DNA from 2 places in the Exiguobacterium sp. s157 genome. Region 2 is predicted to be linked to the other one. Evidence: riboswitches for the same ligand, from Rfam matches in the RefSeq annotation. Region 2 holds a riboswitch; the other holds the start of a gene.
What was found. Region 2 has a riboswitch for FMN ahead of KNP67_RS12490 (ECF transporter S component). Riboswitches for the same ligand answer to the same signal wherever they lie in the genome.
Positions count from the first base shown of each region.

Region 1 (11,584 bases), on a different contig from region 2:
AAATATTTGAACTTCGTCTTGCCGCGTGTGTTGCGGAGCATGCGGCTGACGATCCGACTGAGGCGGTTGAGCGATACGTTGTCGCGAGGTGACAACAAAGCGAGCGCGCTCTCACCCATGATTTTATAGATGACCGCCCCTGCGACGAGGGCGAAGAAGAAGAGCGGGGCGAAGACGGCCGTGAGAAAGACGAGCGGGCTTTGAGCGATGGTGATGGACGGCAATAGATAGAAATCGAGATACAGGTTTTTGAGCGGTTCGGCGAAATAGAGCCCGAGAAAGTAGCCGATGACGAGCATGATCGTCGCGAACACCAAGATGAGCACCAGATACGGTATGGCAATTTGGCGTCGGTTATACCCGATTGCTTTCAATAGACCGATTTGTCCGCGTTCTGCCTCGAGCATGTTCGAAATCAAGATGGCGACGATGATGACGGCGATGGAGACGATGAATAAGCTCAAGCCGAGCGCCATCGCTTTACCGGACGAGATTTCGCTATAGATCGCGCCGCTACGCATGATGTTCTCCGTCTCCATGACCGAGATGACGAACGGGAGCTCAATGTCCGTCACGACTGTCCCGTCGGTGGCACCAGCCAAACGGAACGATTCCGTGCCGGTCACTTCCTCGTAAGCGTTGTCCGTCATGAGGAGAAGCGTCTGCGTGCCCGGGTCGAGGTTAAAGTAATTTTCATCAAACAGCGGCAACGTATAGTCCGGGAACAGGACGAACCCGCTCACCGTGAACGGGCTGCCGAGGTCAATCGTGTCGCCGATGGCAATGTCATTCTTCTCGGCGTATTTCGCGTTGATGGCGACCTCGTCGTCTCGCACGGGGCGCTTGCCCGCTTCGAGATACGAGAGGTTGATGGCGTCCGCTTCTTTCAAGACGAGTCCGCGGTGCTCACTCGAGCCGAAGGGATAGTTAATCAGTTTTGAAGCACGCAGTTCGAGCGTCGCGTTGCCCATGTCACGCTCGACGGCATCGATCCGTGCCGTGACCAACGCATCGAACGCCGCCTCGTCGACACGCTGCAAGTCCGATAGTGTATATCGACCTGAGGCGATGAAGTCGGAGAGCGCAGGGGCGGTTGCTTCTTCCGCGGTGACGCGGTTGAGCATCTCGACGGCAAAGTCTTCTTGATTCGATGACGCAAGATATTCCTCGGTCGGGACCTCGATGCCGCTGATGCCATAAAACATCATCGTGTACGTGAGCGAGCTCATGACGATAATGACGGCGATGGCGAGAAGCTGCATCCATTTACCGGCGAGCGTCTTCCATACATTTTTATAAAGCATCTGTCTCACCCCCAGTGGATGTCACGAGCAGATCGTTTGATCGGGTTATGCGTCAGTTCAATAATTCGACCCGAGTTCATTTTGATGACGTCATCGGCCATCTCGCTGATGCCGGTGTTGTGCGTGATAACGACGACGGTCTTGTCATACTCCTTATTCAACCGTTCGAGCAGTTCAAGCACCCGTTTCGAGTTGTCCTCGTCGAGTGACCCGGTCGGTTCGTCACAGAAGACGATGGACGGATTTTTGGCGAGGCTGCGGGCGACCGAGACGCGCTGTTGTTCGCCACCGGACAGTTGGTACGGATACTTGTCGCGGGCGGCCGTCAGTCCGACCTGCTCAAGCAATTCATCGATTGGGAGTGGGTTGTCAGATAAATCGGCCCCGATTTGAATGTTTTCATAGACGGTCAGGTTTTGGAGCAGATTATACTGTTGAAAGATAAAGCCGAGATGGTCGCGCCGAAACGCGGTCATTTGTTCCGGGGACAACTTGGTCAGGACGGTATCACCGAACATGATTGTCCCGGACGTCACCGTGTCGAGTCCGCTGATGACGTTCAACAGCGTGCTCTTGCCGCTCCCGCTCGGTCCCAGGATCACGACGAACGCGCCGTCCTGAATCGTCAACTCGATGTCTTTAAGCGCCGCCGTCTCGACATCCCCGGTCTTATAGATTTTATTGACGTGCTCGATGTGAATCATGCCGATTCCTCCTTTGTCCGATGCTATCTTTTACCCGTTTCAGGCGCATTGTGGACGGGAATATGTGAAACTTCAAGGGAATTCGATTTTTGAAAAAATAGTGAAACCGCTTCACCTGTGATAAAATAATATTACCAGGTACTAATTTTGATTGAAGGAGAGCCCTAACATGAAAATTGCTTATATTACGGACAGCACCGTTGTCCTTCCAGATTCGATTCAGCACCACCCGGACATCCATATCGTCCCGCTCTACGTCGTCAAAGGGGATCAACCGTATAAAGATGGGGTCGAGGTCGATGCCAAGACCGTGTACGAATGGATTGATGCGGGCGAACGCGTCTCGACGAGCCAACCGGCCATCGGCGACTTCGTCACATTGTATGAAGGAATCAAAGATCAGTATGACATGGGCATCGCCGTCCACTTGTCATCCGACTTGAGCGGCACGTATTCGGCATCGGTCCAAGGCGCAGAGATCGCTGAGTTCAAATTGCTCGCGATTGACTCGCGGGCCGGGATCTATACGATGGGACTCATGCTCGAAGAGTTGATTGAACGTGTCGAACGCGGTGACGCGCTCGAGGACGTCGAAGCGTATATGAAACAACGTGTCGAGGATGTCCGCATCGAGTTGATTTTGCAAAACTTGACGCAGATGCAAAAGGGCGGACGTATCTCGAAGTCGAAAGCGCTCATCGGCAACATGTTGCAGTTGAAACCGGTGCTCCGTTTCGAAGACGGGCTCATCGTTCCATATCAGACGGTCCGGACGTATAAAAAAGCGCAAGCCCAGCTGTTCGAAGCACTCCGTCAAGCCATCGATTCGGGCGAGTGCACGGACGTCTCAATTTTCCACGGAAACGTGCCAGAGCTGGCCGAGTCGTGGAAACGTGAGCTCGGCGATAAAGCCAAGATTCGGGTCGACACGCTCGCACCGCTCCTCGGAGCACACACGGGGTCAGGCTCAATCGGCATCTCGTTTTTAAAAGCGAAGTGATGACAAGATCGTGACGAGAGTCACGGTCTTTTTTTCATTGTCAAAACTTTCAAACAACGGCTGGAATCTTCAACCAAGAACCTTCATACTGTGTAAGAATGATAACGGATAAGGAAAGGGGGGAGACGATGCGATTTCGGAAGTACCTCGTCAGGAGCTGGTTCTCGTGGTCGATCGTCTTCATGGGGATTCTCTCCTATATGTGGCTCGGTATCGGGACGTTTGATTGGTCGTTGTTTTGGTTCATCTTTACGCTCGGTGCCCTGTTCGTGATGAATCCGCTCAAGCGGCGGCACTTGCACTTCACGTTCCATGAGATGTTTGTCTTTATGACGTTCTTCTTGTACGGTCTGCTCCCGGCCTTATTGATGGGACAGCTCCTGCTGCTCACATTCCAGGCCCGGACGTTCGCCAACAAAGTCGGGCGGCGACGATTTTTACATTTCTATCCGCTCAATACGTTGATTGAGGCGATGTTGCTCGTCTTACCAGGACTCGTCTACTTGCGGCTCGGCGGACAAATTGGTCCGAACGTCCATCTGCTCGAGCAAGGTACGGCGCTACTCGGTTTCTTCGCGATCTTGTTCCTCGTCCTCGGATTCAGTTTCCTCATGTCGCGGTTCTTGATCGGGGAACGGATTCCGCTCCCGATCATGTGGCGTCTGCTCCGATTCGACTGGCTCGTCATCTCGCTCGAGCTATTGTTCACGATGGTCGCAATCGAGGCGTTCCAGTTGTTCGGCTATACCGGCCTGATGGCGACGTTCCTCATTCTGTCGCTCCTCAAGATGGGGCTGTCCAAAGCGACGGAGACCGAGGAGACGCAGTCGAAAATCGACCAAGTCGAGCGTTTGAAAGAACAGCTCTACCGAGTCGACAACGAACAACTGCTCATCGAGAAGTTTTGGAACGGGTTAAGAGAAGTCGTCGAACTCGAACGTGGCTGGTTACAAGTCAATCGAACCGGCGACCGCACGTTCTATGACGTCAGCGGACGAAAGTCAAAACCGATTGCCGACGCCTTTACGCTCGAACGGCATCGGGATGCGGAAGAGCCGTACTTCGTGTACGATTCGCTCCATGAGTGGCATCCCGACCTGCAGGCACAACAGACCGAGTTACATCATTCGGCCCTCGTCATCCAGCCCGTTTCGAGCACGACGAACGCGGTCAGTTGCATGATTTCGACGACAGCGAACGGCGCGTATGAAGGGGCGATCGCCGTCGAGATTCATCGACTGTTGAAAACCTTGTCCTGGTCACTCGAACGGATTGACGAGCGCAACCGGCTCCAGCATGAGAGTCTGACCGACCCGATGACAGGGCTGCCGAACCAGCGGGCGCTCAAACGTTGGACGAAGGAGCGGTTGAACGACATTGCCTCGTATCCGTTGTCCGTGTTCTTGGTCGACTTGGATCATTTCAAGGCGATTAACGATACGTATGGCCATGCGTTCGGGGATGAAGTGTTAATCGAGGCCGGGGCGCTGTTCAGTCGTCTCGTCCGAAGCGGTGACCTCGTCACGCGTTACGGCGGCGAAGAGTTCGTGTTCGTCTTCCCGCGCATGGATGAGGCGGCCGCGCTCGTGACGGGAGAGAAGATCCGCCAAGCGCTCCGCGCCCATCCGTTCGGCTCCGAAGGGATCCGCGTCCAAGTGACGGCGAGCATCGGCATCGAGACGATCCACGAGTATGACGACCTCGACACGCTACTCCGCCACGCCGACCGAGCCATGTACGTCGGTGCAAAATTCAACGGGCGGGACCGTGTCGCCCATTATCGCGACACGTCGACGGAACGGATTCAATGATGAAAGAGAACACGAATAAGCCGGTGTTCTTCTTTTTCGTCTAATCAACATGAACGATGTTCGGCCGACGCCCTCCGTTCCTGGGGCGATGCGGATGCCTCCGCAGCGCGTGCCGCGCTTTACGGAGTCATCCTTGCATCGCTCTCCCCTAGGAGTTCGGGCACCGGCCAAGGCATCGTTCAACAAATATTGAACGAACTTCCATGTCTGACACGGGATATTGATGTACCGTGGCGCTTTCGATGCGCTCGTCCGTCGGCGCCCCGACTCTTGCAGGATAGCAATCCGACGGAGACCCAGCAGCGTAAGCGATGCGGCTCCGGGATTGCCTGCAGAAAGCGTGGGCGCCGAAAGGACGATGACGCAACATCTACAAAATAAAGGAGGACACCGGATACCCGGCGTCCTCCTTATGAATGAAAGATTATAATTTCTGATTGAAAATTTCTGACTCGACCGCGTGAATCGCAGCCGACCATGAACCGTAACGATGAAGAATTGCTTTCGTGGATGGTTTGTTGTTCCGTTTTGCCCATTCGCGATACGCTTCGAAGGAAAGAGAGAAGCCCATCTCGTGAATCGCTTCACGGAGTGCGGTGGAGAGCTCTGATTTCGAGTACGTCACACTCGCTTCAAGTCCGGCTTCGGCGCAGGCGTCATGCCACGAACCGAACGTCTTGACGATATGGTAATGGCTCGGTGCTTTCGGATGGAGCTTGCGCCATTCCTGATACTTTTTGAGCGTGATAATCGATCCCATGTCGCGCGAGTAGAGGGCGAGTGTCTCGATGATATCTTCACGCGTGTACTTTGGCATTTTGTCCGGGAGATCGACAGTCGCCTCTCCGTGCCATTCATAGCCGGCGATTGCAAGCGCCTCGGCCCATGACCCGAACTGTCGGATAATCGACTCGGGAGATGGCCAGCTTTGTTCCATCGCGAAGCGACGATACACAGAGCGTCGTGGACGTTCCTTCAACAAGTCGCCGAGCAGTCGAATACAGTGAATCATCCTCTGCTGTTCGGTGGACAAGTGGTGGGATTTAGTGGATAGCGTTTGACTCAATGATGGTTCCTCCTTCCATGGACTCATATCTGAACCGACAAAGATGACGAAGTTGCTTCTACAATCATACTATCGGCCAGTTTTTACAATTTATAAGTGCATTGTTCAAGTTTTTTTAAACCGATTTTATGAACGGGTAGGTCTAAAGTCCTGTTTATACTTTGAAAAAATGGTAACAGTTCTATTACAAATTTAATATTAAATGGGTTCAATTGTAAACAAAAAGTTTTATCGTGGCTAATATGTAATAATCTGTACGAAAAAGTACCCAACTGGCCAATGGGGTCATCACCGTCGCACCAGTTGAGTACTCTTCTATAATAAATTTAATTTTCAGACTAATCAAATGAAAGTTTTGAAAATAACGATTTTTTTTTGAAAGGGTGGTCAGTGAAACGAACGGTCTGCTAAAATAATGGAATTGATGTAAATAAGAAAAGAGGATGTTACGATATGACAATATGGTTATTTTATCTCCTACTCGGCTTGATTCAAGGGTTCACCGAGCCGATTCCAATCTCATCAAGCGGTCACTTGGTCATCTTCCAAGAGCTGTTTGATATCGAGTTACCGGGGCTCTCCTTCGAGATTTTCGTGAACTTTGCCTCGTTGCTCGCCGTGTTAACGATTTATCGGCAGGACGTCGTCCGTCTCGTCGTCAGTCTGTGGACGTTCTTGTTTAAAAAGGACCGCAGTGACGAGACGATGGTCGACGTCAAGTTCATTGGTCTCTTGCTCGTCGCCACGGTCCCAGCCGGTGTGCTCGGCGTCCTGTTCGGCGATTGGATTGGCGAGAAGCTCAGCGGCGTCGCCACGGTCGGTTATACGCTTATCCTGACCGGGGTCGCGCTCTGGTTCATCCGGAATATGCGAGGGAATAAAGGAGACGGCGGCATCACGCTCCGCGACGCCATCTTAATCGGTCTCGCTCAAGCGGTCGCGCTCATCCCAGGGATCAGTCGCTCCGGGGCGACAATCGTCATGGCGATGTTGCTCGGCATCAAACAAGAGTCGGCGCTTCGCTTCTCGTTCTTCCTGTTCATCCCGATCAGTCTCGGGGTGACGATTTTAGAGGGACCGGAGTTGTTCACGAATCCAGAAACACGTGATTTGTTCGGACCGCTCATCTTGGCGTTCATCGCCTCGTATGCGCTCACGGCCATCTCGCTCAAATGGTTCCAGCACATCATGGCGAAAGGCGAGCTCAAATACTTCTCCTTCTATTGCTGGGTTGTCGGACTCCTCGTCGTTTTATTCTTGGCTTGATTTACAAAGCGTTGCTCACACGAGCGGCGCTTTTTTTGCGCATTTCGTTTTGCCATCCATTTATTTTTGCGCTAAAGTGGAGACGTACAAACAAATATTCCTTCGGGGTCGGGTGAAAGTCCCAACCGGCGGTGATGGGCGCGAGCCTTAAGTCCGTGACCCGGTCGCACGTGTGCGAACGGTGGATCTAGTGCGATTCTAGAGCCGACAGTATAGTCTGGATGGGAGAAGGAAACATGACAGGTCCACGCGACCTGTAGTTCGTCGTACGTTTTTCTGTAAAGAAAACGCTTATTTGGCTTGCCCAAATGACGACGGACGACTCCCACCGAGACCTTGAGGATCATTCCTTGAGGTCTTTTTGTTTGTACGAAACAAGGAGGGAGATTATGCAACAGTACATGCAACAAGCCATCCAATTGGCCAAATCCGCCTCTTCGACCGGCGTCAATCCGCGCGTCGGGGCCGTCGTCGTCAAGGACGGTCGAGTCGTCGGGTTCGGCGCCCACTTGAAGGCGGGGGAAGCGCACGCCGAAGTGCACGCCATCCGCATGGCCGGTGCTGCCGCCTATGGCGCCACGATGTATGTCACGCTCGAACCGTGCTCGCATTATGGCAAGACACCGCCGTGTGCCGATTTAGTCGTAGAGTCGGGCATCAAACGGGTCGTCATCGCGATGACCGACCCGAATCCGCTCGTGTCAGGGCAAGGCATCGCTCGATTGAAAGCGGCCGGGATTGATGTCGAAGTCGGTCTGCTCGAGAGTGAGGCACGAACGCTCAACGTGGCGTTCTTGCGCTCGCTCGAGACGAAACGGCCGTATGTCATCTTAAAGACGGCGACGAGCCTTGACGGCAAAGTCGCCCTCGATACCGGTGACAGCAAGTGGGTGACCGGAACCGAAGCGAGACGGGACGTCCATGAACTGCGGGCGTCGGTCGATGCGATTTTGACCGGTGTCGGCACTGTCCTCGCTGATGACCCGGCCCTCACCGTCCGGCTCGACCGCGAGACGACGGAACCGCTCCGGGTCGTGCTAGACCGAGAGTTACGCACGCCGCTGTCAAGTCAGCTCGTCCGGACGGCGAACGATGTGCCGGTGCTACTCTACACGACGTCCGACGATCAAACGAAGCGGGACGCGTTCATCGAGCGCGGCGTCGAACTCGCGGCGTACACGTCGCTCGACGCTGTGCTGCAAGACGTCTACGCACGCGGCATCGGTCGTCTGCTCGTCGAAGCGGGACCGACGCTCGTCACATCACTCTTGGACGGACGGTTCGTCGACGAGTGGGTCATGTACCAGTCACCGCGCGTGTTCGGCGGCAAGGGCGGATTTTACCGTTCGCATCATGACGGTCCGCTCGATGCAATCAATCGATATGACGTGCAATCGGTCGAGACGGTCGGCGCCGACATCAAACTCATCATGCGAGAGGGGGAGTCCGATGTTCACGGGAATCGTTGAAGAAATCGGCAGTGTCAAGGCAGTGAAACGCAACGGTCCGTCCCTCCGGCTCACGCTCGCCGGAAAAATCGTCCTCGAGGACGTGAAGCTCGGTGACAGTATCTCCGTCAACGGCATCTGTCTCACCGTGACGACGTTCGATCGTGACAGCTTCTCGGTCGATGTCATGCCGGAAACGCTGAAGGCGTCGAGTCTCGACGGGGTCCGCCCCGGCACGAACGTTAACTTGGAGCGGGCTATGCCCGCGAACGGACGCTTCGGTGGTCACTTCGTATCGGGTCACGTCGACGGGGTCGGGCGCATCGTCAAAAAACAATCGCTCGCGAACGCGGTCTATGTCGACATCAGCTGTGAGCCATCTCTCCTCCGTTATATCGTCCCGAAAGGTTCGATTTCGGTCGACGGGACGAGCTTGACGGTGTTTGATGTGACGGAACGCGGCTTCACGTTGTCGCTCATCCCGCACACGTACAGTGAGACAGTGCTCGGGATGAAACAGGCTGGGGATGCGGTCAATTTGGAATGTGACATGTTGGCTAAGTATATGGAAAAACTCGTAAGTCAAAAACCGATGACGCTCGAATCGCTGGCGTCACAAGGGTATGGAAAGGCGGGATGGTAATGTTTCACTCGATTAAAGAAGCAGTCGAAGAGTTGAAGATGGGACGTCCCATCATCGTCGTCGACGATGAGGACCGGGAGAACGAAGGGGACTTCGTCGTCCTCGCGGATAAAATGACAGCAGAGACGATGAATTTCCTCATCACGGAAGGCAAAGGGCTCGTCTGCGCTTCTCTCGCTGAAGAAGTGGCCGTCCGGCTCGACTTGCAGCCGATGGTCGCGAACAGTACCGACCCGCACGGCACGGCGTTCACGGTCAGTGTCGACCACGTCGATTCGACGACGGGCATCTCGGCGAGCGAGCGGGCCCATACGGTGCGCGAACTCGCGAATAGCAACGCCCGTCCGGCCGATTTCCAACGTCCTGGTCATATCTTCCCGCTCATCGCCAAAAAAGGTGGCGTCTCCGTCCGGCGCGGGCATACGGAAGCGTCGGTCGATTTGGCGCGACTTGCCGGAAGTGAACCAGTCGCCGTCATCTGTGAGATTATCCGTCCGGACGGCGAGATGGCCCGGTTGCCGGACCTTGAACGTGTCGCACAAGCGCATGATTTAAAATTCATCACGATTGAGGAATTAGTTCGCTATATGGAGACGGACCTCGTCGAACGAGAGGCGGACGTCTCGCTCCCCTCGGTGAAAGGGGACTTCCGATTGATCGGTTATCGGAACGTCCTCGACCGGGAAGAACACGTCGCGCTCGTCAAAGGTGAGATCGAACACGCACCGCTCGTCCGGATTCATTCCGAATGTCTGACCGGTGACGTCTTCGGGTCCCATCGTTGCGATTGCGGGCCACAACTGGACACAGCGATGGCGAAAGTGGAAGCCGAAGGCGGTGTCATCTTGTATATGAGACAAGAAGGGCGTGGCATCGGTCTGCTCAATAAATTGAAGGCGTACGAACTACAAGAACAAGGGCTTGATACGGTCGAGGCGAACGTTGCGCTCGGACTTCATGCCGATTTGCGCGATTACCGGGTCAGCGCGGCCATGCTTCGTGACCTCGGCGTCACGAACGTCCGGCTCATGACGAACAACCCGGAAAAAGTCGATGCGTTAGAAGCGTGCGGCATCACGGTCATCGAACGTGTCCCGATTCTCGTCGGCGCCCATGCGGCGAACGAGAAGTACCGAATGACGAAACAACAAAAAATGAATCACTTTGGAGGAGAAGAATCATGATGCATACATTTGAAGGAAACTTGGTCGGAAAAGGCTTGAAAGTCGGAATCGTCGTCGGACGGTTCAACGATCTCATCACGATGCGCTTGCTAGACGGGGCGAAGGATGCGTTGAAGCGCCACGGCGTCGAACAAGACGACGTCGAGATCGCATTCGTCCCTGGGGCGTTCGAACTCCCACTTGTCGCGAAGAAGATGGCGATGAGCAAGAAATATGATGCCGTCATCACACTCGGGGCCGTCATCCGTGGGGCGACACCACACTTCGACTACGTCTGTAACGAGGCGGCGAAAGGCATCGCCCAGGCGAGTTATCAGTCAGAAGTACCGGTCATTTTCGGTGTCTTGACGACCGAGACGATTGAGCAAGCGATCGAGCGAGCTGGAACGAAAGCCGGGAACAAAGGTTGGGAAGCGGCAACGTCGGCCATCGAGATGGCGAACTTGATGCGCGCGTTTTAATTGGACGGGGGAGAGCGAACCAGCTCTCCTCTTTTTTGTCGTTAGCGACGCATGCGTCCCGGGAAAAGGATAGGGTGGAAGGAGGCGATGGTGATGTGGGAATGGGTGGCTCAACTGAGCCCGGCCATGCAGGCGTTGCTCGGGACGATGTTCACATGGGGGATGACCGCGCTCGGGGCGGCCATCGTCTTCATGACGAAGTCGATTAACGAGCGGTTGATGGACAGCATGCTCGGGTTTGCCGGCGGTGTCATGATAGCGGCCAGTTTTTGGTCACTCCTCGCCCCGGCCATCGAAATGGCGGAACAAGACGCGATGCCGGCTTGGTTTCCGGCCACCGTCGGTTTTTTAGTGGGTGGTCTGTTTTTGGCAGTCGTCGACAAACTGATTCCGCACGTGCATCCGACGTCTTCCCTCAAAGAAGTGGAGGGCATCCGTCCGCAAAAACGGAAGCGTAGCACGTTGCTCGTCTTGGCGATCACGCTGCATAACATCCCGGAAGGACTGGCCGTCGGCGTCGCCTTCGGGGCGGTCGCGGCCGATTTCCCGTCCGCATCGCTAACGGGTGCCATCGCCTTGGCCATCGGCATCGGTATTCAAAACTTTCCGGAAGGTGCCGCCGTATCGCTCCCGCTCAGACGGGACGGGCTCTCCCGGCGCCGAAGTTTTTTCTACGGTCAGTTATCGGGCATGGTCG
Region 1 covers NZ_JACSLQ010000002.1:537,682-549,265, forward strand. The annotation lists gene KNP67_RS06520 (ABC transporter permease) at 1-1,304, opposite strand, end outside; gene KNP67_RS06525 (ABC transporter ATP-binding protein) at 1,310-2,008, opposite strand; gene KNP67_RS06530 (DegV family protein) at 2,178-3,008, shown strand; gene KNP67_RS06535 (GGDEF domain-containing protein) at 3,137-4,819, shown strand; gene KNP67_RS06540 (homing endonuclease associated repeat-containing protein) at 5,244-5,885, opposite strand; gene KNP67_RS06545 (undecaprenyl-diphosphate phosphatase) at 6,339-7,151, shown strand; FMN riboswitch at 7,246-7,388, shown strand; gene ribD (bifunctional diaminohydroxyphosphoribosylaminopyrimidine deaminase/5-amino-6-(5-phosphoribosylamino)uracil reductase RibD) at 7,541-8,620, shown strand; gene ribE (riboflavin synthase) at 8,601-9,242, shown strand; gene KNP67_RS06560 (bifunctional 3,4-dihydroxy-2-butanone-4-phosphate synthase/GTP cyclohydrolase II) at 9,242-10,426, shown strand; gene ribH (6,7-dimethyl-8-ribityllumazine synthase) at 10,423-10,887, shown strand; gene KNP67_RS06570 (ZIP family metal transporter) at 10,981-11,584, shown strand, end outside.
Region 1: it holds a riboswitch for FMN, as region 2 does, so the genes downstream of both, ribD (bifunctional diaminohydroxyphosphoribosylaminopyrimidine deaminase/5-amino-6-(5-phosphoribosylamino)uracil reductase RibD) here and KNP67_RS12490 (ECF transporter S component) in region 2, are expected to answer to the same signal.

Region 2 (11,584 bases):
AGAAAAACTCCCAACCTATATGGTCGAGAGCTTGGACGAATGGACACATGCATGAAAAAAAGGGATGACATGATTGTCTCCCTTTTTGTTTAGAATACTTGTTCGACTTCAACGATGCCAGGTACTTCTTCAATGAGCGCGCGCTCAATCCCGGCTTTCAATGTAATTGTTGAAGATGGGCAGCTGCCGCATGCACCCATCAAACGAAGTTTGACGATGCCTTCTTCTACATCAACGAGTTCGACGTCACCGCCGTCGCGAAGCAAGAACGGGCGTAATTTATCGAGTACTTCTTGGACTTGATCAAACATTTCCATGGTATCTACCCCTTTCTGGTTCTCTTTCATTCTAGCAAGTTTGAGATTGTTTCTCAATCATTAACGCTGAGCGTTTTGTGACGATGCAGCTTCTTGATTTTTGTATAATAGGAAAGAAGAGGGGGAATGGATATGAAAATCACGGTATATGGGGCCGAAGTACAGTGTGCGAGCTGTGTCGGGGCGCCGAGTTCGATTGAGACATACGAATGGTTGCAAAGCGCATTGGCACGGAAATATCCGAATCAGGCGTTTGAGTTCGAGTATATCGATTTTGAGACGGCGGACGATGACATCGCCGAAGCGATCAAGCAGGACGAGTGGTTCTATCCGCTCGTGCTCATCGATGGGGAAGTGGTGGACGAAGGGGTCGTCCAACTACGGAAAGTCTATTCGGCCATTGAACAGACGACAGCATGAAAAGAGTCGAGCGACGATTGTCGTTCGACTCTTGTGCGTTATAGAAGACGGAACGACGACGTCGCCGAACCTGCCGTGTAACCAGTGAGCGTCGCATCAGATTTTACTTGATACGTCCCACGTTGTGACGAAGAGCTTGTCGAGAGCGTGAACGTGATGGCGCCCGTTGAACTTGTCTTGCCTGTTCCTGTGAGCGTCGCGCCGTTTGGCTGTGTGACCGTCACACGGACGTCGGCGTTCGCGACCGCTTGGCCGTTCGAATTCCGGACTGTTGAAGAAATCGAGACGACTTCACCAGCGTAGTAAGTTGATTTCGATGTCGATACTGTCGTCGTGAGCGCTTGGACCGGTTGCGTCGTGCCGCCAGACGTCGGTGCTTGCACGAGTCCGTTCCCGAACCAGGTGTCACGGCCGGCCGTTCCGAGGTCGATCGAATCTTGTGACAGTTTCGTGCGGAGTTGCGAGCTCGACAACGTCGGGAACGCTTGCTTCATGAGTGCGAGGTTACCGGCGACGTACGGAGTCGCCATCGATGTCCCGCTCATTTGGCCGTATCCGCCAGTTGCGAGTGTCGAGTTGATGCTCACGCCTGGTGCCGCGACTTCGACCGTGCTGCCTGTAGCCGAGAATGAGGCGCGATTGTTGTTGATGTCCGTCGCTGCGACAGCGATGGCCGAGCTGTATCGGGCCGGGTAGTTGACGAGGTCGCCCGATCCGTCGGTGCGTCCGTTGTTACCGGCTGCCGCGACGACGAGGATGCCAGCATTATTGGCACGGTCGACGACTTGTTGGAGCGTTGAGGATGGACTCGTCGTCCCGAGACTCAAGTTGATGACGTCCATATCGTTCGTGATTGACCAATCGATCCCGGCGATAATACTCGATAGGCTACCGCTACCGTTCGCCTCGAGTGCCTTGACGGCGTAAATGCTCGCCTCGTGGGCAATCCCGACGGTCCCAATGCTGTTGTTACGGGCCCCGATAATACCAGCGACGTGCGTCCCGTGACCGTTGTCATCCGCGTATGAGCTCGTGACTGTACTGAACGAGGCACCACCAGAAATCGTCAAATCAGGGTGCGGCGAGATTCCGGTATCAACGACCGATACTTTCACGCCTTTCCCGGTGTAGCCACTCTGCCAAGCTGATGGAGCTTTCAACTTCGGAATGCCCCAGTCTTGCGTCTGATTTTCGATTTGTACCGTTTGATCGACTTCCATGTGGGCGACGTTCGGGTTGTTCTTCAAGCCATTCAAGGCAGCCTTCGGTACTTCGAGCGCTGCGGCCGGAATGTTTTTGTACTGTTGGCGAACTTCCATGCCTTCGATTGAGAGCGGGATGTTCTTCGCTGACTCTTTGAAGACGACGATGACGCGTTCTTTCGATTTGTTGGGAGCAGCTTCCGCGGCTTCCGGGACGGTTGACAAGACGAGCAATGAGGCGAGGACGGTGCTACAGATTTTTTTCAACTTGTTTCCTCCTTCGGGTTATGTAGGCGAGGCGACACGAAGTCGTTCGGCCGTGACCCTAGAGTAACAAGTTTTGCCAACGGGTAGAATATGTCAATCGAATCAATAATCTGAATATTTAGATAAGGATACAGGGGATTCAGATACAAGACTTTTGGCTCAACACGACGGTGGCTGAACGACAAATGGATTGCTTTACACTAAAAAGGATCGACCGAGATGGCCGACCCAGGCATGTTATTTAATGACTTTATGTTTCCAAAGAATTCCGGACTTGAGCAATCGCGCGACTTTTCCGGTGAGCGACTGCTTGCCCATGAAGACGCCGAATCCGGCCTTCTTCCCAAGCGATCCTAACGTGCCTCGGAGTTTGATATCCGGCAAATCTGGATACCCGACACCTTTCCATTTACAGAGTAGCACTTGGACGATCTGTTCGGCCTGCGCTTCCGCGAGCTGACCCGAAGGTGCATACGGCAGGCTGGCGTTGTCCCCGACGACGAAGATGTCGGGCTGTTCCGGGACGTAGTGGTGTGGTGTCAATTTGACACGTCCACCCCCGTCGAGTTCCCAACCTTGGTTGCGGACGACGGCGACCGGTTGAATCCCGGCGGTCCACACCGTCAAATCGGAAGCGAAGTGCTGTTCATGGTTCCATAACCCATCGGCGTCGACCCGGACGATGTTCGAGTTATTGATGACTTCGACACCATGTTCCTCGAACCAAGACTGGACATACATCGAGACGCGGTTTGATAGGAACGATAGGACGGACGGGCCGCGGTCGAACAAACGGACCGTCAAGTCGGGACGACTCTCGCGCAGCTCGCTGGCGAGCTCGACACCGGACAGGCCGGCACCGACGATCGAGACGACCGATCCCGGAGATAGGCCGTTGATTGCTTGCTGGGTCTTGCGTGATTCTTCTAACGTTTGGATGCTGTACGTGAACTCGGCGGCACCGGGCACGTTGTGATACTTGTCCTCGCAACCGAGGCCGATGACGAGGTCGTCGTACGGCACTTTTTCCCCGCTCGCGAGCAGGACCATTTTGTCCCCCGTATCGATATCGGTGACTTGGCCGTATATGTAGTCGACCTCTTCTGGAAAATCGATGCGGATGTCACGATCCGACACGGTCCCCGCCGCAAGTGCATAATACTCTGTTTTTAATCCATGGTAAGGTAGACGGTCGATGAGTGTGATCGATACGTCCTTCAGCTGATGGCCGAGGACACGTTCGATTACACGCATACCCCCGTAACCGCCTCCCAAGACGACTAATTTGCGCATAAAAATCCCCCTTTGTTACACTTCAACTGTATCATGTTATAATACGCCGTAGAAGAACCATTTTCCTGCTTTGAAGGAAAGGGGAAGGGTGAATGACATGATGAATCCGATCATTGAGTTCTGTGCCTCCAATTTAGCGATGGGTTCACAAATCGCCCGCGCCAAATTAGAGTCCGATCCAGACTTAGACGTCGTCGAATATGGCTGTACGGGCTACTGCGGCGTCTGTTCGCTTGACTTGTTTTGTCTCGTCGATGGTGAGGTCGTGACCGGGGATACACCGGAACAACTCGTGACGAATGTATATGAAAAAATTGAAGAAATGGCATGGTGAAAAAGTTTGAAGGACCTTCAAACTTTTTTTATTTTGACCGTTTTGACCCGTTGCATTTTTAAAAAGGGTCTGTTATATTCAAAGAGGTTCGAATGTATGTTGTCTGACGTTTAACAACAGAAAAAGAAAGCGTTTCAAACGGTAGGACACATCTCGATTCGGGTATATCACATTATCAGGTTTCCCCAATATGAAAGGAGCACAACACCAATGAATATCATGAGCGTGGTTGGTATTTTGGCACTAATTGGAATCGCTTACATCTTCTCGACCAACCGTAAAGCCATCAAATGGCGCACCGTGCTTGCCGCTTTCGCGGTACAGTTTACGTTCGCCTTCCTCGTCCTCTTCACTACAGTAGGACGTAACGCGTTAGAATGGATCTCAGGAGGCGTCCAGAACGTCTTGAACACGGCGAACGCCGGGATTAGTTTCGTCTTCGGTACAGCTGTCGGCGGAGACAACTTCGTCTTCGCGTTCCAAGTGTTGACGATTATCGTCTTCATGTCGTCACTCATCGCACTTCTCTACTATGTAGGTGTCATGCAGTGGGTGATCCGTATCCTCGGTACGGCTCTCGCCAAAGCACTTGGCACATCACCTAAAGAATCGCTCTCAGCGACAGCGAACATCTTCGTCGGTCAGACGGAAGCACCGCTCGTCATCAAACCTTACCTTCCAACGATGACGCAATCGGAACTCTTCGCTGTCATGGTCGGTGGTCTCGCCTCGGTTGCCGGTTCAGTTCTTGCTGGATACGCTGCTCTTGGTGTACCGCTCGAGTACTTGCTCGCAGCGAGCTTCATGGCTGCTCCTGCTGGTCTCATGTTCGCGAAAATCATCGTCCCGGAAACAGACGTACCGGATGACGATATCGAAATCGCTGAAGATGAAGAGAACAAGGCAGCGAACTTCGTCGATGCAGCCGCTCGCGGTGCCTCTGACGGTCTCTTCCTTGCATTGAACGTCGGTGCGATGCTTCTCGCCTTCGTTTCATTGATCGCGCTCGTTAACTTGATTCTCGGTGGAATCGGTGGCTTGTTCGGTTTCGACGGTCTCACGCTTCAATTGATTCTTGGTTATGTGTTCGCACCGCTCGCATTCGTGATCGGTGTGCCATGGGCAGATGCTGTTCAATTCGGTAGCTTCCTCGGACAAAAACTCGTGTTGAACGAATTCGTCGCTTTCTCTGAATTCGCACCAATCATCGGTTCTGGTGACCTCTCGGCACGTACGGAAGCTATGATCGCGTTCGCACTCTGTGGATTCGCTAACATCTCGTCACTCGCTATCCTTCTCGGTGGTCTTGGTGGAATGGCACCGAACCGTCGGAACGATATCGCGCGCATGGGTGTCCTCGCGATTCTCGCAGGTACGCTTGCTAACTTGATGTCAGCCACGCTTGCTGGTCTGCTTCTCTAATCAAATACGATATACTCAGAGTGATCACTTCGGTGGTCACTCTTTTTTGGGGAGGAATGACATATGTATGGAATGATAGCGCTTTTTGATGAACAAACGGAGAAACGAATTCAAGAGGTATGGGAAGGCTTGAAACAAGAAGGAATTACTTCTTATGCATATGAAGTCTCGAATCGACAACCTCATATAACATTAGCTAGTTACAGTAGTTTGAATGTTGAGGCGTATATCGAACTGATGGACAGCTACTATCAATCGAAGGAGATTATAAATCTAACATTTAGTACGTTGGGTACGTTCATTCAATCGAGTGCACTTTTTCTTTCACCTACAATCTCATCCGGATTGAGGAGCCTCCACTTAGAGCATTATTGTATATTTGGGGAGTTTAATGATAACGCTGAGTCCTTATATTTGCCGGACTCATGGATTCCGCACTGTACACTGGCAAACAGATTGTCTAAAGAAAAGATGAAAGATGCTTTTGAATATTGTACTGATATTGTAAAACCTATAGCTGGAAAAATTGTAGAGGTGGCATTAATTGAATTAGTAACACCGATTCACGTTCGAGTATTACATAGAGTAAAATTATCCGCACAAAAGTAACAAAGCTAAGTTACTTAGGTGCATTCTTCTGTCAGGTTTGTCATATGTGACTAGGACCGATAGAAGGGATTGACCAGGAAACGGTGGGGTTTTATCGTTCCTGACGAGGTATATCCACTTCTTGGAGTCTCGGCCAAGTGGCTTGCCAATTCTTTTTATTGATCCGGACTCGATAAATATGATGGTGTGAAGCGTCGTTCGCAAAGGCCGGGGTCGGTCGTAACTTTAGTTCGACTATGTCGTCGATACCGTAAGGGGCGGCCAGCTTCAAGCGTCCGCCCGCACCAAGACTGACACCGATGGCCGTGACCGTCTCAGGGAAATGGGCCAAGGCATCGACCGCAGATTGATACGGTGGCAATTGATTGACCAGATGCATGCGGGCCTGGTTTTTGACCGACCAAGGGACGTTCGGTAACAGGTCGTGCAGTTGTGCCTCATACTGTTTTTCAATCGCCTCGTCGATGTGAGATCGGTCAAAGTAGATGACATCGACGTCCTCGATCGGCGTCGGTACTTCGTAGCCGTGCGCGTCATCCCATATTTTTGCCCGCACGTATCCGGCACAAATCCACCAATCGGGTAAACCGAGCGAAGCGACGATTGTCAACAGACGCATCAGTTCCACATCAGTCTCTAAAAAATGGGTCACATCTTCAGTCGTGTTCAATCCATCTCCTCCTATTCTCTCATTAGCATAGCGTACCTATACAAAAAGCACCTAGACCCCGGTCTAGGTGCTTGTCAGTTACGCTTGAAGTTGCATGCGCTGGCGTTCGATCCACGGCTTCAATTTGAGGAAGAGTGGGACGAACAAGGCGCTGATCAACAAGGCCTTAATGAAGTTGAACGGCAAGATACCGTATAGGACGAGGTCCGTTTTGACTGCCGGTTGCGCCATCTCGGTCATGCCGAAGAAGAACGCGTAGGCTGGTAAGATGAGCAAATAGTTCAAGATTGCCAAGCTGAGTGCCATCGTGATCGTACCGGCCACGAGGCCTGAAGCGAGCGCTTTATTCGTTTTACGTTTATGGTAGAACCATGCGACCGGATACATGAAGGCGACGCCTGCAAAGAAGTTCGCGACTTCGCCGACCGGAACGCCGCCACCGTTGAAGACATAGTAGAGGACGTTTTTTAGAGCGACGACCACGACGCCTGCGAGTGGGGAGAACACGATCCCGGCGACGAGCGCGGGAATGTCACTGAAATCCACTTTTAGGAACGGTGGTAGGAAAGGCAGCGGGAAGTTAAAGAGCATGAGGACAAAAGAAATGGCCCCGAGCATCGATAGCGTCACCAGTGTTGTCAATCGTTTGTTGCGCGTTGTTTTCATCAAAATCTCTCCTTTTGTCGCTCCTTGATGAATGGCACCCGTCGCATAGAAAAACCCGATTGTATCAAACAATCGGGAGAGTTTACGCGCATACGAAATAGATGTTCTCATCGGTGTTTAGACCACGCCGAAGAAAACATCCGGATATCGGTCGGATGCCGCCATCTTCTCCCATCCAGACTTTACTGTCGGCTTTCGAATCTCACGAAATCAGCAAGCAACGCCTTGCTCGCTCACGGGCTGAGAAGAACTTGTCTTCAATACCGCCGGTCGGGAATTTCACCCTGCCCCGAAGATGGAACGATTTAATTTTTTTTGTTACAGTTTAGTTATACAAGATATTTCACAAAATCTCAAGTCAGTTGACTTGAAGTTAAGATAACGAAGGAGGAGTTCAGATGATTCATTTGACAGAATCAGCCGCATTACAAGTCATCGATATGATGAAACAGACCGAACGCCCCGACGACCAGTACTTGCGGATCAAAGTGCAAGGGGGCGGGTGTACCGGCCTGTCTTATGGGATGGGGTTTGATGAGGATAAGACAGACAAGGACGTTCAGTTTGACCACTATGGTGTCCGTGTCATCGTCGCGGAAGCCGATCACGGGGTCGTCGACGGTCTCGAGATTGACTATAAGCAGTCGATGCTCGGAGGCGGCTTCACGATTAAAAATCCGAACGCCATCGCCACGTGCGGTTGCGGCTCGAGTTTCCGGACGGCATCGAACGCCGGGACACCTGGGGATTGCTAAACGAAAGGCCAATCATGTCTCATGATTGGCCTTTTTTGTATTCAGTCTGTCTCTTCAATCAGAATTAATCGAATGAGTTTCGAAGCCGCGTCTAACTCGATTTGATGTTGCCAAGGACGAAACGCTGTGATTTTACACGTGTCGTTCGTGATGCGGAACGAACAGACGCTCTCTTCCTCTTGGTCAAGGACCGAGTAACGGCTGAAGTCCGATAAGCTTTGGTAAATGGCATATTGTGTCGGTAATTCACACGACCATCCTTTTTCTAATGTGATCTGATGCATGCGTCTCGCCTCTTTCTTCTCTATATATATATAAGAATAACAAAAATATTCAAGGATGTGGAAGATTAGTCGAGAGGATGCAAGGGAAAATGAAAAGAGATGTCATTTCATGTAGGAGGGGCAGGGACGATGAGAAAAGTATTGATTTTCGGTGGCTCACGCTATTTTGGAAAGCGGTTGGCGCTTCGGTTGGCGGAGGCCGGTGACGATGTGACGATTGTGACGCGTGGACAACTGCAAGTACCCGAGGCGGAGGGCATCCGGTCGATCAGAGGGGACCGACAGTCGGTGGCGACGATGAAAGATTTGTCACGCGACCATTACGACCTCGTCTATGACAATATTTGTTTTAACCCGTACCAGGCAAAGATCGCCTCGGACGCTTTCATGGACCAAGTCGGTAAATATGTGCTCACGTCGACGATGTCGGTTTATGCGCCAGGCGCCGAGTTGAAAGAAAGTGATTTCAATCCGCTCCATCATGACTATCATCTCGAATCCGAACATGATTACGGGCAAGGGAAGCGAGAGGCTGAATCTTATTTCTTCCATCGCGCCTCGTTCCCGGTCGCGACGGTCCGCTTGCCGATCGTGCTCGGACCCGACGACTATACAGACCGTCTCAAGTTTTATATCGACGCCGTCCGACGGGAAGAGCCGATCGTGCTGCATCACCCGGAAGCGAAGATGGGGTTCATCTCAAGTTTTGAGGCGGCCGCCTTTCTAGAATGGGTCGGTCGGGCGAACGTGACCGGGCCGTTCAACGCGGCGAGTGAAGGGGTCATCTCGCTCGGGGCACTCATGGAACGGATCGGTCATCACTTAAATAAACCGGTCCAGATCATCAAAGATGGCGAGTCATCGCCGTACGATACGGACGTCGACTATTATATGTCGATCGCCGAGGCGAAAAAGGCCGGTTTCGTCTTCACTCAACTCGACGACTGGCTTGACCGGGTCATTGTGCAAACAATCCGCAAATGAAAATGGCCCTCATCATCGCGATGAGGGCCACATCATTATTTCCCGGCAAATACCGAAGTCGAATGTTGCGGGTGACGCGCTGTCGGGTCGACGAGCTGCTTCACTTGGTTGATGGCGATCGGGGCTTCACCGAAGCCTGTCGCAATCAATTTCACTTTTCCTTCATAAGTCGCGATGTCACCACAGGCGAAGATGCCGGCGACCGTCGTCTCCATGCGTGAGTCGACGCGGATCGTGTTCTTCTCGAACTCCATGCCCCAGTTTTTGATTGGGCCGAGCGATGAGACGAAACCGTAGTTACAGATGAGGTCGTCGATTTCGACGAATTTCGATTCGCCGTCTTTGTCCGTCAATTCGACCGACTCGATGTGTGTCTCACCTGAAAGTGACTCAATGTTATATGGCGTCCACACGTTGATCGTCGAGGCCTTCATTTGCTCGACCGTATGCTCGTGGGCACGGAAACGGTCACGGCGGTGAACGATATGGACTTCCTTGGCGATGCCTTCAAGCATGAGCGCCCAGTCGACGGCAGAGTCGCCGCCGCCAGCGATCATGACGCGGCGGTCGCGGAACTTCTCCATGTTGTCGACGAAGTAATGAAGGTTGGCATAATCTTCGCAACCATCGAGACCGAGTGGTCGTGCGGCGAATGCCCCGTTCCCAGCCGTGATGATGATTGCTTTCGTATGGTACTCGTCTTTATTCGTCGTAATCTGGAACGTGCCGTCCTCGAGACGCTCGACTGTTTCAACTGTCTCCCCGAGGCGATAGTCCTGCTCGAACTGATCGGCTTGGGCTTTTAATTGGTCAATCAAATCTTGGGCTTTCACTTTCGGGAAGCCGGCGATGTCGTAAATATATTTTTCTGGATACAGTGTCGATAATTGTCCGCCGAGCTGCGGCAAACTTTCAATCAACGCCGTATCGAGTTGGCGCATACCTGCATAAAATGCGGTGAACAGTCCGACCGGGCCGCCACCGATGATGATCACATCTTTCGTCGATTTCATCGAATTCCTCCTCAAAACGTATACATCCATTATAGTGACAATCGTGAATTAAATCCATTCTGTACAAACATCCTATACATTCAAAAAAAATTCAAGAAGATAAGCTTTTCCATTGAGAAAACGAAATAAACAGCGTACAATGAACGAGAAGCAATTGTGAACATTGGTTGAACAAGGTTTAGGCTTTATTGTGAACATTCATGTGAAAAAACACACAACATGATTGTTCAAGAAAACAAAACTATCAAAACAAGGTGGAAATGAACATGAAACGACCTAACATTGTTATTCTTGGCGCAGGTTTCGGTGGACTCATCACAGCGGTGAACCTCCAGAAGACGCTCTCAGCTGGCGACGCGAACATCACGCTCATCAACAAGCATGATTACCATTACCAGACGACGTGGCTTCATGAGCCAGCGGCCGGAACGATGAAACCGGATCAAGCTCGCATCTACATCAACGACGTCGTGAACCCGTCACGTGTGAAATTTGTCAAAGGGATCGTCGATCGCGTCGATACTACGGCAAAACAAGTCTTGCTCGTAGACGGTTCAGCCGTTGAATATGATTATGTCGTGTTCGCACTCGGCGGCGTACCTGAAACATTCGGTATCCCTGGCCTTAAAGAGAACGCGATGACAATCAGTTCATTGAACAGCGTCCGTAAAATCAAAGAACATATCGAGTACTCGTTCGCTCAATATAAAACGAACGGTTCAGCTGACCGCTCGTACGTGACGATCGTTGTCGGTGGCGCAGGATTCACAGGAATCGAGTTCCTCGGTGAGCTCGTCAACCGTGTGCCTGAGCTTTGCAAACAGTATGACGTGCCACGTGAAGCGGTTCGCATCGTGAACATCGAAGCCGCTCCGACTGTACTTCCTGGTTTCGACCCAGAACTCACGACGTACGCGCAGAAATGGCTCGAGCGCAACGGCGTCGAGATGAAACTCGGCAACGGCATTAAAGGCGTTGAGCCTGGTGTTGTCACGTTCGGTCCACTCCAAGGCGACACGACAGAGACGATTGAAGCGAACACGATTCTCTGGACAGGTGGCGTCAGCGGTAGCCCGATCGTTGAGAAGTCTGGCTTTGAAGCGGTTCGGAACCGTGTCATGGTCGAGGCGGACAACCGTGCCCCTGGTCACGACAACGTCTTCATCATCGGTGACTGCTCGGCTGTCATGGATCCGGTCTCAAACCGTCCATACCCACCGACTGCCCAAATCGCGACTCAACAAGCGCACAACGTGGCGAAAAACATCGCTGCCCTCATCAACGGGAAATCAACTTCGAAATTCACGTATGAGAGCAAAGGGACAGTCGCATCACTTGGCCATAACGA
Region 2 covers NZ_JACSLQ010000007.1:3,371-14,954, reverse strand. The annotation lists gene KNP67_RS12535 (TIGR01457 family HAD-type hydrolase) at 1-55, shown strand, start outside; gene KNP67_RS12530 (NifU family protein) at 90-347, opposite strand; gene KNP67_RS12525 (DUF1462 family protein) at 444-737, shown strand; gene KNP67_RS12520 (S8 family serine peptidase) at 776-2,206, opposite strand; gene KNP67_RS12515 (NAD(P)/FAD-dependent oxidoreductase) at 2,444-3,499, opposite strand; gene KNP67_RS12510 (YuzB family protein) at 3,597-3,833, shown strand; gene KNP67_RS12505 (NupC/NupG family nucleoside CNT transporter) at 4,044-5,255, shown strand; gene KNP67_RS12500 (2'-5' RNA ligase family protein) at 5,319-5,864, shown strand; gene KNP67_RS12495 (nucleotidyltransferase family protein) at 5,956-6,483, opposite strand; gene KNP67_RS12490 (ECF transporter S component) at 6,613-7,200, opposite strand; FMN riboswitch at 7,360-7,501, opposite strand; gene KNP67_RS12485 (HesB/IscA family protein) at 7,599-7,955, shown strand; gene KNP67_RS12480 (hypothetical protein) at 7,997-8,239, opposite strand; gene KNP67_RS12475 (NAD-dependent epimerase/dehydratase family protein) at 8,369-9,223, shown strand; gene KNP67_RS12470 (NAD(P)/FAD-dependent oxidoreductase) at 9,259-10,236, opposite strand; gene KNP67_RS12465 (NAD(P)/FAD-dependent oxidoreductase) at 10,503-11,584, shown strand, end outside.